DNA from 2 places in the Cupriavidus sp. FW306-01-F10A genome. Region 1 is predicted to be linked to the other one. Evidence: predicted binding sites of a transcription regulator. Region 1 holds the regulator's gene; the other holds the start of a gene.
The links. The regulator HrcA, encoded in region 1, represses chaperone genes, less so after heat shock. The targets are predictions, from matches to a motif close to TTAGCACTCNNNNNNNNNGAGTGCTAA.
Positions count from the first base shown of each region.

Region 2: rpoH (RNA polymerase sigma factor RpoH) is a predicted target of HrcA. The motif match lies at 1,639-1,665, and genes of this name have one in related genera.

Region 1 covers NZ_JBYSYA010000002.1:36,747-41,790, forward strand. Annotated here, with positions in the region: gene grpE (nucleotide exchange factor GrpE) at 31-591, opposite strand; gene AC3WLF_RS03125 (hypothetical protein) at 590-1,039, shown strand; gene AC3WLF_RS03130 (RNA-binding S4 domain-containing protein) at 1,109-1,504, opposite strand; gene hemH (ferrochelatase) at 1,501-2,616, opposite strand; gene hrcA (heat-inducible transcriptional repressor HrcA) at 2,723-3,757, opposite strand; gene AC3WLF_RS03145 (NAD kinase) at 3,860-4,777, shown strand; gene recN (DNA repair protein RecN) at 4,844-5,044, shown strand, end outside.
Region 2 covers NZ_JBYSYA010000004.1:81,165-86,208, reverse strand. Annotated here, with positions in the region: gene ybiB (DNA-binding protein YbiB) at 1-507, shown strand, start outside; gene AC3WLF_RS07680 (pirin family protein) at 527-1,402, opposite strand; gene rpoH (RNA polymerase sigma factor RpoH) at 1,743-2,669, shown strand; gene AC3WLF_RS07670 (SCO family protein) at 2,776-3,396, opposite strand; gene cyoE (heme o synthase) at 3,525-4,469, opposite strand; gene AC3WLF_RS07660 (COX15/CtaA family protein) at 4,466-5,044, opposite strand, start outside.

The DNA.
Region 1 (5,044 bases):
CAGGACGGCACGCCGCCGCCCCAGGCGGCCTTATTTCGGTGCCGCCACCGTCACCAGAGCCGGCCGCAGCACGCGCTCGGCAATGGTGTAGCCGCGCTGGAGCACGGTCACCACGGTATTGGGTTCCTGGTCCGCCGGCACCATCGAGATGGCCTGGTGGCGGTGCGGGTCGAATTTCTCGCCCACCGGGTTGAGTTCAACGATCTTGCCGCGCTCAAAGGCGGCGGCCAGCTGGCGCGCGGTCAGCTCGACGCCTTCGCGCAGCTTGGCGATATCGCCCGAGCCGTCGGCCAGCGCGGCCTGCAGGCTGTCCATCACCGGCAGCAGGTTGTCGGCGAAGTTCTCGATGGCGAACTTGTGCGCCTTGGCGACATCTTCCTGCGCCCGGCGGCGGATGTTCTCGCCCTCGGCAACGGCGCGCATATACAGGTCGTAATGCTCGCGCGCCTTGGCTTCCAGGGCGGCCAGCTGGGCCGCCACGTCGTCGACGGCAGCGGTTTCCGGCGCGCCGGCCTCCTGGCTGGCGTTGGCCGCCTCATCGCCAGCGGGCGTAGGCGTCTGGGTGGTTGGCGTCTGCTTCTGTTCTTCCATGTCGATCCGTATCAATGCATTGTCGCGGCCCGCCGTGGGCCTGGCCGCGGGTGGTAAATCGGCGCGTGTTCCGTGCAGGTGGTGGCAAGGCGCAGGTTTTCAAGAGTGGCGCTGGCGTGACGCGGAAACACACGGTTACAAAGGCCAGGCCTATGCAATCGACACCTTATTGCTTTGCCGCATCGCAATCACTAAGATTCTCAGTAATAAAAATGACAAAAATGCCGGGGTTGTGGAGATGGTTCATCTTTGTGCCTCTTCCGGAAGGTTGGCCATGCATAAGCTGCCAGTCGTGACACTCTGCCTTGTGGCCGCATTGGCGGTCATGACCGTCTTTATCTGCCTTTCCGGCGCATTCACCCCGCGCGATACGGAGTATGGCAGCGGCAAGGCGGTGTTCAAGCACTACATCGTCCCTATCGTCAGCCAGGAAGTCACGCAGGAATAAGCGCCACCTGGCCCTGATCCAAGCGCGCGGCGGCACCGGGGGCTTCCCGGTGACCGCCGCGTTGTCATTTCAGCTCTTCAGGTGGTCGATGCGGCGCCGGTCCCGCTTGGTCGGGCGCCCCTGGATCTGCGCGGACGGCTCCGGCTGCAGGCGCCGGCGCTCGGCATCGGCCAGCCGGCGCGACTGGCTTTCGGCACTTTCCTCGTACAGCGTCTGCGCCACCGGCGCCGGCCCGCGCGCCGGGGCAATGCCTTTCACCACCAGCTCCCAGCGCTGCTGGTGCGCTTCCAGCACCACCGTGTCGCCGGGCTTCACCTCGCGCGAGTTCTTGCATGGCTGGCCGTTGACGGTCACCTTGCTGCGCTCCACCGCTTCAGCCGCGAGCGAGCGCGTCTTGAAGAAGCGCCCGCACCACAGCCATTTGTCGATGCGCTGGCGCGCATCCGGCTCAAAGTCGACGTTCATGCCGCCGCTCCCCGGGTCTGGGCGCGCGTGCGCCGTGCTTCCAGTTCATGCGGATGCGGCGTGGCCAGCGGCCAGCCCTGCAGGTGCTGCAGCGCGATCTCGGCCATGGCCGCGACCCACGGATCGGCGTCATTCAGGCACGGGATGAAATGGAAATCCTTGCCGCCCGCGACCTTGAACTCGGTCTGCCCTTCCATGGCGATCTCCTCCAGGGTCTCGATGCAGTCGGCCGGAAAGCCCGGGCAGAAGACATCGACCCGGCCCGCGCCGACCTTGCCCAGCTCGGCCAGCGTCGGCGCGGTGTACGGCTGCAGCCATTCCGCCTTGCCGAAACGAGACTGGAACGTCACCTGGTACTGGCCCGGCTCTAGGCCCAGCGCCTCGCCCAGCAGCCGGCCGGTCTTCAGGCATTCGCAGTGATAGGGGTCGCCCAGCTCCAGCGTGCGCCGCGGCACGCCGTGGAACGACAGGATCAGCTTGTCGCCGCGGGCAAAGTCCGGCATGCCGTGGCGCGCCCAGTAGGCGGCGACCTGCTGGTGCAGCGCCGAGATATAGGCCGGGTGGTCATGGAAATGCTTGACCAGCCGCAGCTCTGGCTGGTTGCGCCACTGGCCCAGCACCCGGAACACCTCGTCGAAGGCCGTGGCCGTGGTGGTGCCGGAGTATTGCGGATACATCGGCAGCACCAGCACCTGCTCGCAGCCCTGCCGGCGCAGCGCCTCCAGCACCGAGGCGATCGACGGGTTGCCGTAGCGCATTGCGCACGCGACCGTCACTTCATGGCCATGCTGGTGCATCAGCCGCTGCAGCGCATGGGCCTGGCGCTCGCTGTAGACCAGCAGCGGCGAGCCCGTCATATGGGCCTCGCGCAGCCAGATCGATTCGTATTTCAGCGCCGAGGCGCGCGAACGCAGCGGCAGGATCACCCCATGCAGCAGCGGCAGCCAGGCCGCGCGCGGGATCTCGACCACGCGCGGGTCGGACAGGAATTCCTTCAGGTAGCGCCCCACCGCCTTGGGCGTGGGAGCGTCCGGGGTGCCCAGGTTGACCAGCAGGATCGCCGTGCGCGGCGCGTGGCCGTGCTGGTAGGCCGGTTCGGGAGAAAACGTCATGTCGCTTCCGGGTTGACACGGTGCCGGGACGGCGCCGGTGCGGCGCACCGGCGATTGCCGCGCCCGGCGGGAATGGAGCCGCTTGTCAGACCAGCCAGTCTTTGCACTAGTTCTGGCTCAGGGCGCTGGACAGCAGGCGCGCGGTGATGTCGACAATGGGGATCACGCGCTCATACGCCATGCGCGTAGGGCCGATCACGCCGAGCGTGCCGACGATCTGGCCGTCGACCTCGTACGGGGCGGTGATCACCGCCATTTCTTCGATCGGCACCAGCCGGCTTTCGCCGCCGATAAAGATCTGCACGCCCTGCGCATGGCTGGACACGTCCAGCAGCTGCAGCAGGCTGGTCTTGTGCTCGAACACGTCGAACAGGCGCCGCAGCTTGTCCATGCTGGAGGCCAGGTCTTCCACTTCCAGCAGCTTGCGCTCGCCACTGATAAAGACGTGGTCGTCGTCCTCGTCCTCGGCGACGCTGCCGGCCTCGACCGCGGCCTGCATCAGCTGCGACATGTCGCGGCGCAGGTCCTGCAGTTCCACCCGCAGGTGGCCGCGCACCGCGTCGAAGCTCATGCCGGCATAGTGCGAGTTGAAGAAGTTGGCCGCCTCGATCAGCTGGGCCGGCGTGTACGACAGCTCGGTCTGGATAATGCGGTTCTGCACGTCCCCCTCGGGGCTGACGATGATCAGCAGGATGCGCTTGTCCGACAGCCGCATGAATTCGATCTGCCGGAACGCCTGCGCGCGGCGCGGCGTCATCACCACGCCGGCAAAGTGCGACAGGTTGGACAGCGTGCGCGCCGCCGCCGTGATCATGCGCTGCGGCCCCAGCTGCTGGCCGCCGAGTTGATCCTGGATCTGGCCGGTCAGCTCGGCCAGGTCGGCGTTGCGCTCCAGCGGCTTGGCCGTCAGCATCGAATCGACGAACAGCCGGTAGCCGCGCGGGGTCGGGATACGGCCCGCGGAGGTGTGCGGGCTGGCAATAAAGCCCATTTCCTCCAGATCGGACATCACATTGCGAATCGTCGCAGGCGACAGGTCCAGCCCCGAGTACTTCGACAGGGTGCGGGAACCGACCGGCTGCCCTTCGGCAATATAGCGCTCGATCAGGGTCTTGAGCAGCGTTTTGGAGCGTTCATCCATGATGCCCCGATTTTACGCAAGTTTTGGACCTTCTGGCGGACGGCCTGGCCCGCCCGCCCGCGCCTGCTGACAACCGTCATGGCGGTATGGTCTAATCCCGCCATGTCCGCCCCCCCGAGAGCCAGCGCCGTGCGCACTTCGTTCAAGACCGTCGCCCTGGTGGGCCGGTACTCCACTGCCGGCATCGAAGGGCCGCTGGAGGAGATCGCCTCATATATCCTGCGCAACGGGCAGGACGTGGTGTTCGAGCGCGAAACCTCGCTCGCCACCGGGCTGACCGCCTACCCTGCCCTGTCCGCCGAGGAGATCGGCCGGCAGGCCGACGTGGCCGTGGTGCTGGGCGGCGACGGCACGCTGCTGGGCATCGCGCGCCAGCTGGCCGGCTACGACGTGCCGCTGATCGGCGTCAACCACGGGCGGCTGGGCTTCATGACCGACATCGCGCTGGAAGACGCGCACACCGTGCTGCCCGACATGCTCGACGGCCGGTATGAGGCCGAGACCCGCCTGCTGCTGGAATCGCGCGTGGTGCGCGACGACATGGACATCTTCTCCGCGCTGGCCCTGAACGACGTGGTGGTGAACCGCTCGGGCATCTCCGGCATGGTCGAGCTGGCGGTGTCGGTGGACGGCCACTTCATGTACAACCAGCGCTCGGACGGCCTGATCGTGTCGACCACCACCGGGTCCACCGCCTACGCGCTGTCCGCCGGCGGCCCGATCCTGCACCCGACGCTGTCGGGCGTGGTGCTGGTGCCGATTGCCCCGCACGCGCTGTCCAACCGCCCGATCGTGCTGCCGCACGACGCCGAGGTCACCATCGAGGTGGCCAGCGCGCGCGACGCCAGCGTCAACTTCGACATGCAGTCACTGACCTCGCTGCTGCCGGGCGACCGCATCGTGGTGCGGCGCTCCGAAAAGACCATCAACCTGCTGCACCCGGTCGGCTACAACTACTACGCCACGCTGCGCAAGAAGCTGCACTGGCACGAATACCCGTCCGAAGACAACCGCCTCTGAGCCAGTATCAAGCCGCCCTCCAAGCCTGAGCCCGAACCCATCGGACCGACTACCTTCCACGCCACGATGCTGCGCAGCCTGTCCATCCGCGATTTCGTCATCGTCGATACGCTCGACCTGGACTTCACCACTGGCTTCACCGTCTTCACCGGCGAGACCGGCGCCGGCAAATCCATCCTGATCGATGCCCTGGCGCTGGTGCTGGGCGAACGCGCCGATGCCGGCGTGGTGCGCGAAGGCGCCCCGCGCGCCAGCGTCAGCGCCACC
Region 2 (5,044 bases), on a different contig from region 1:
CTGGCGGTGCTGCCGGTGGATGTGCTGTCGCCCGGGCTGTCGCAGCTGCTGGAGCGGCGCACCGTGATCGGCCTGCGCAATTCGGCGCACACGGTGGCCAAGATGCTGCAGCCGGTGGGCGAGCATTCGCCCGCGGAAGGGTTGCGCCTGTACAGCTACACCCACCCCGAATACCGCGAGACGCTGACCGACTACTTCTCGCATGAACCCGCCAACGTGCTGCTGGCACGCGGCACCGAGGGCGAAGTGGTGGCCGATGCGCGCCGCACCAGCCGCATCGACTGGCTGCACGAGGGGCACCAGCAGACGCTGGTCGATCCGGCCGTGGGTTCGCTGGCCGAAGTGCCTGAACTGCCGCCCGGCAGCGACGCCGGCCAGACCGTGGCCTGGATCCGGCGCGTGCTGGACGGCGCGGCGCCGGTGCCGGCGCCGATCGCGATCCAGGTCGAGGCTATCCGCGAATGCCTGCGGCAAGGCACCCGCGTGACCTGGGCCAGCCCGGTCTGAGCCAGCCCCGGGACCGCTGTCAGGGCTTGCGCGGGGGCAGCGGGATGCGCTCGGTCTCGCCCGGCACGTGCGGGAACTGGTCGTCCTCCCAGCGCTGGGCGGCGGCCTCGATCGCCACCTTGCTGCTGGCAACGAAATTCCAGTAGATAAAACGGTGCCCGTCGGTCGGGTCACCGCCCAGCAGCATTACGCGCGACGGTGTCGTGGCCGTCAGCGTTGCGGGCTGGCCCGGCGTGAGCACCACCATATGCTCGGCCGGCAGCGGCTCGCCGTCGAGCGCCACCGCGCCATCCACCGGATAGATGCCCCGCTCGGCATGATCGGCCGGGATCTCCACGCTCGCGCCCGCATCCAGCTCGATCGCCACATACAGGGTGCGGCTGAAGATCTTGACCGGAGAGACCTGGCCAAAGGCATCGCCCGCAATCACCACCATGCGCACGCCCGGCCGCTCGATCCGTGGCAGCGTGGCGGCTGGATGGTGGAAAAACGACGGCTCGGCACCCTCATGCTCCTGCGGCAGTGCCACCCAGGTCTGGATGCCGTGCAGGCGGGCCCCGGCGGGGCGCACATGCTCGGGCGAGCGCTCCGAGTGCACGATGCCGTGCCCGGCGGTCATCCAGTTGACATCGCCCGGGCGGATCGCCTGGTCGCTGCCCAGGCTGTCTCGGTGGATGATCTCGCCCTCGAACAGATAAGTGACCGTGGCCAGTCCGATATGTGGATGCGGGCGCACGTCGGCTCCGCCGCCCGGCGGCAGTTGCACCGGCCCCATATGGTCGAAGAAGATAAACGGCCCGACAGTCTGGGAGGCGGCGGCGGGCAACAGCCGGCGCACGGTAAAATCGCCCAGGTCGCGCACATGCGGCTTGAGCAAGTGTTCGATAGCAGACATAACTCCTCCGGTGGAATGAGAGAGGCTTGCAAGGATGCCAGCGCGCCGCAGCTTGGTCGAGTGTAGCCGCTGCTGCAACAAATCATTGCAGCAGCGGGCAGAACCCCCATGCCCCGCACCGCTCTAACATCCAGTGCGCCGAACCGTGGGTATCGTTCCCGCCGCTCGAAGTGGCAAGTAGCTATGCCAGCAGCAAGAGCAATCGAGAGGAACTATCACGACCATCGGGGCTCCAATTAGCACTCACCCGGCCTGAGTGCTAATATGTGTTGCAGTGCCACCGCCCCAACAGGCGCGGCATCCCGGCAACCGAACCGCCGGATGCGAAAGGAGCCATTGAGTGAACGCAGTCTTGTCTGCCGACCAAACCCTGAATAACCGTCTGCCGACGGCACCCCGGAGCACGGGCAGCTTCGCGCTGACCTTCCCGGCCACCGTTGGCAACCTCGACAGCTATATCCAGGCTGTCCACCGGATTCCGCTGTTGACCGCGGAGGAAGAGCAGCGCCTGGCGCGCGAGCTCCGCGACCACGATTCCGTTGATGCTGCCCGCCAGATGGTGATGTCCCACCTGCGTCTGGTGGTGTCGATCGCCCGCCAGTACCTGGGCTATGGCCTGCCCCACGCCGACCTGATCCAGGAAGGCAATATCGGCCTGATGAAGGCGGTCAAGCGCTTCGACCCCGACCAGGGCGTGCGCCTGGTGTCGTACGCGATGCACTGGATCAAGGCCGAGATCCACGAATACGTGCTGAAGAACTGGCGCATGGTCAAGGTGGCCACCACCAAGGCCCAGCGCAAGCTGTTCTTCAACCTGCGCAGCCACAAGCAGGGCGCGCACACGTTCACGCCGGAGCAGGTCGAGGCCGTGGCGCGCGAGCTGAACGTCAAGCCCGAAGAAGTGATGGAGATGGAGACCCGCCTGTCGGGCGGCGACCTGGCGCTGGAAGGCCAGATCGACGACGGCGAAGAGGAATTCGCCCCCATCGCCTACCTGGCGGACAACCACAACGAGCCCACCCGCGTGCTGGAAGCCAAGCGCCACGACCGCATGCAGGTCGAGGGCCTGGAAGAAGCGCTGGGCAAGCTGGACGAACGCAGCCGCCGCATCATCGAGGCGCGCTGGCTGCACGTCGAGGACGATGGCTCGGGCGGGTCCACGCTGCATGAGCTGGCTGACGAGTTCGGCGTCTCGGCCGAGCGCATCCGCCAGATCGAGGCCGCGGCCATGAAGAAGATGAAGGGGGCGCTGCAGGCGTTCGCCTGATCCGCACCCCCAGCCATGCAAAAGGCCGGTCCACTGGACCGGCCTTTTTGTTGCCCGCGAGAGGGTGAGTGCGACCTTATGCCGCACCCCTTCCCTCCCTTTCACGTCACGACAGCAGCTGTTTCAGGTCGTGCGCGATCGGATCCGGACCCTGGCCGTGGCGGATGAACAGCCGCAGCTTGCCGTCCGGGTCGAACACATAGCTGCCCGCGGAGTGGTCAACCGTGTAGTTGGTCGGGGAGCTGCCCGGCACCTTGGCGTAGAACACCTTGAAGTCCTTGGTCAACTTCTGCAGTGCGGCTTCGTCGGCCGGGCGCAGCCCCAGGAAGCGCCCATCGAAGGCCGGCACGTACTGGGCCAGCAGCGCCTGCGTGTCGCGTTCCGGGTCGACCGTGACGAACAGCACCTGCACGCGGTCGGCGTCGGGGCCCAGTTTCTCCATCACCGCCTTCAGTTCGGCCATCGTCGTCGGGCACACGTCGGGACAGTGGGTGTAGCCGAAGAACATCACCACCGCCTTGCCCTTGAAGTCGGCGATGGTGCGCACCTTGCCGTGATGGTCGGTCAGCGAGAAGTCCTTGCCGAAGTCCGCCGCGCCGGTGATGTCGACATTGCGGAACGAGGCCTTCTGCTGCCCGCAGGCAGCCACGGCCAGCGCAAGCGCGGCCAGCAGGGAAAAGCGGCGGAAGGCGGCGAACAGGCCGGAGGCGGGGCTTAGGCGGGGCATGCGGCGGAGACCGGTCAGGGGTGGGAGGAAACAGCGGCAGCGGAGGGCGGCGACATCACGCAGTATCGCCGATCGTGCCGCCACGCTGCGCCGGCCGCGACAAGATGCCGCAGCCGGTCGGCCACAGGTCAGACCTGCGGCACGAACTTGAAGTAGTGGTCGACCAGCAGCGCGGCGAACAGCAGCGACAGGTACAGGATCGAGAAGCGGAAGGTGCGCTGCGCCAGCTCGTCTGAATAGTTGCGGTACATCTTCCAGGCGTAGGCCAGGAAACCCGCGCCCAGCGCCAGCGCGGCCGCCAGGTAGATATAGCCGCTCATGCCGTAGACAAAGGGCAGCAGCGTCGCGGCGATCATGATCAGCGTGTACAGCAGGATATGCAGCAGCGTGTAGCGCTCGCCGTGCGTGACCGGCAGCATCGGCAGGCCGGACTTGGCGTAGTCGGCGCGGCGGTACAGCGCCAGGGCCCAGAAGTGCGGCGGGGTCCAGGTGAAGATGATCAGCACCAGGAACCAGGCCTCGGCCGGCACCTCGCCCGCCACCGCGGCCCAGCCCAGCGCCGGCGGCATCGCCCCCGACAGCCCGCCGATCACGATGTTCTGCGGCGTGGCCGGCTTGAGCAGGATGGTGTAGACCACCGCGTAGCCGAGGAAGGTGGCAAAGGTCAGCCACATCGTCAGGTCGTTGGCGTAGACGTGCAGCAGCCACATGCCGGCGCCGCCCAGGATGGCGGAGAACACCAGGGTCTGCGGCGTGGTGATCTCGCCGGTGGCCGACGGGCGCCACGCGGTGCGGCGCATCAGCGCATCGATCTTCTGCTCGACCAGGCAATTGATGGCAAAGGCCGCACCGGCCAGCAGCCAGATGCCGGCGGCGCCGCCGATCAGCACGCGCCACGGCACCATGCCGGGCGTGGCCAGGAACATGCCGATGATGGCGCAGAACACGGCCAGCTGCGTCACGCGCGGCTTGGTCAGGGCGGCATATTGTCGGGCAAGGTGCCGTATCCGGCTCAACTTGCCCAGCGAATGGGGGTGGGTAGCGGTAACCACGGAAGGGGTCTTGTCTTTCATGTGGCGCGGGCGGCGTTCGGCACGGCAGCGGGGGCGCCGGCGGCCCGCATGGTGAGCCCTGCGAGCCCTGTATTGTAGTGGAGGCGGACCAGCAGCAGCAGGAGCAGCGCCGCGCCGCCGTTATGCGCAACCGCGGCCACCAGCGGCCAGTCGAACACGATATTGGACATCCCGGTGGCCAGTTGCAGCACCAGCGTGGCCAGCAGCCAGCCGGCCGCGCGCGCGAGCCCTTCAAGCCTGCGCGCGCGCAGGCCAAGCCACGCCAGGTAGCCCAGCACGACAAAGGCAAAGCCGCGGTGCACCCAGTGGATCGCCACCAGCGCCGCGTGCGGGATGTAGTCGCCGTCGGCGGTCATGCCAAGCTGGCGCCACAGCGTGAAGCCGTGGCGGAAATCCATCTCGGGCACCAGCTGGCCGTTGCACAGCGGGAAGTCGGTGCAGGCCAGCACCGCGTAGTTGGTGCTGACCCAGCCCCCCAGGAAGATCTGGATCACCAGCAGCAGCAGGCCGATGCGCACCGGCCAGCGCAGCCGCGCGGCCTGCGCCGCGACCGGGTGCGGTGGATCGTTGCGCGA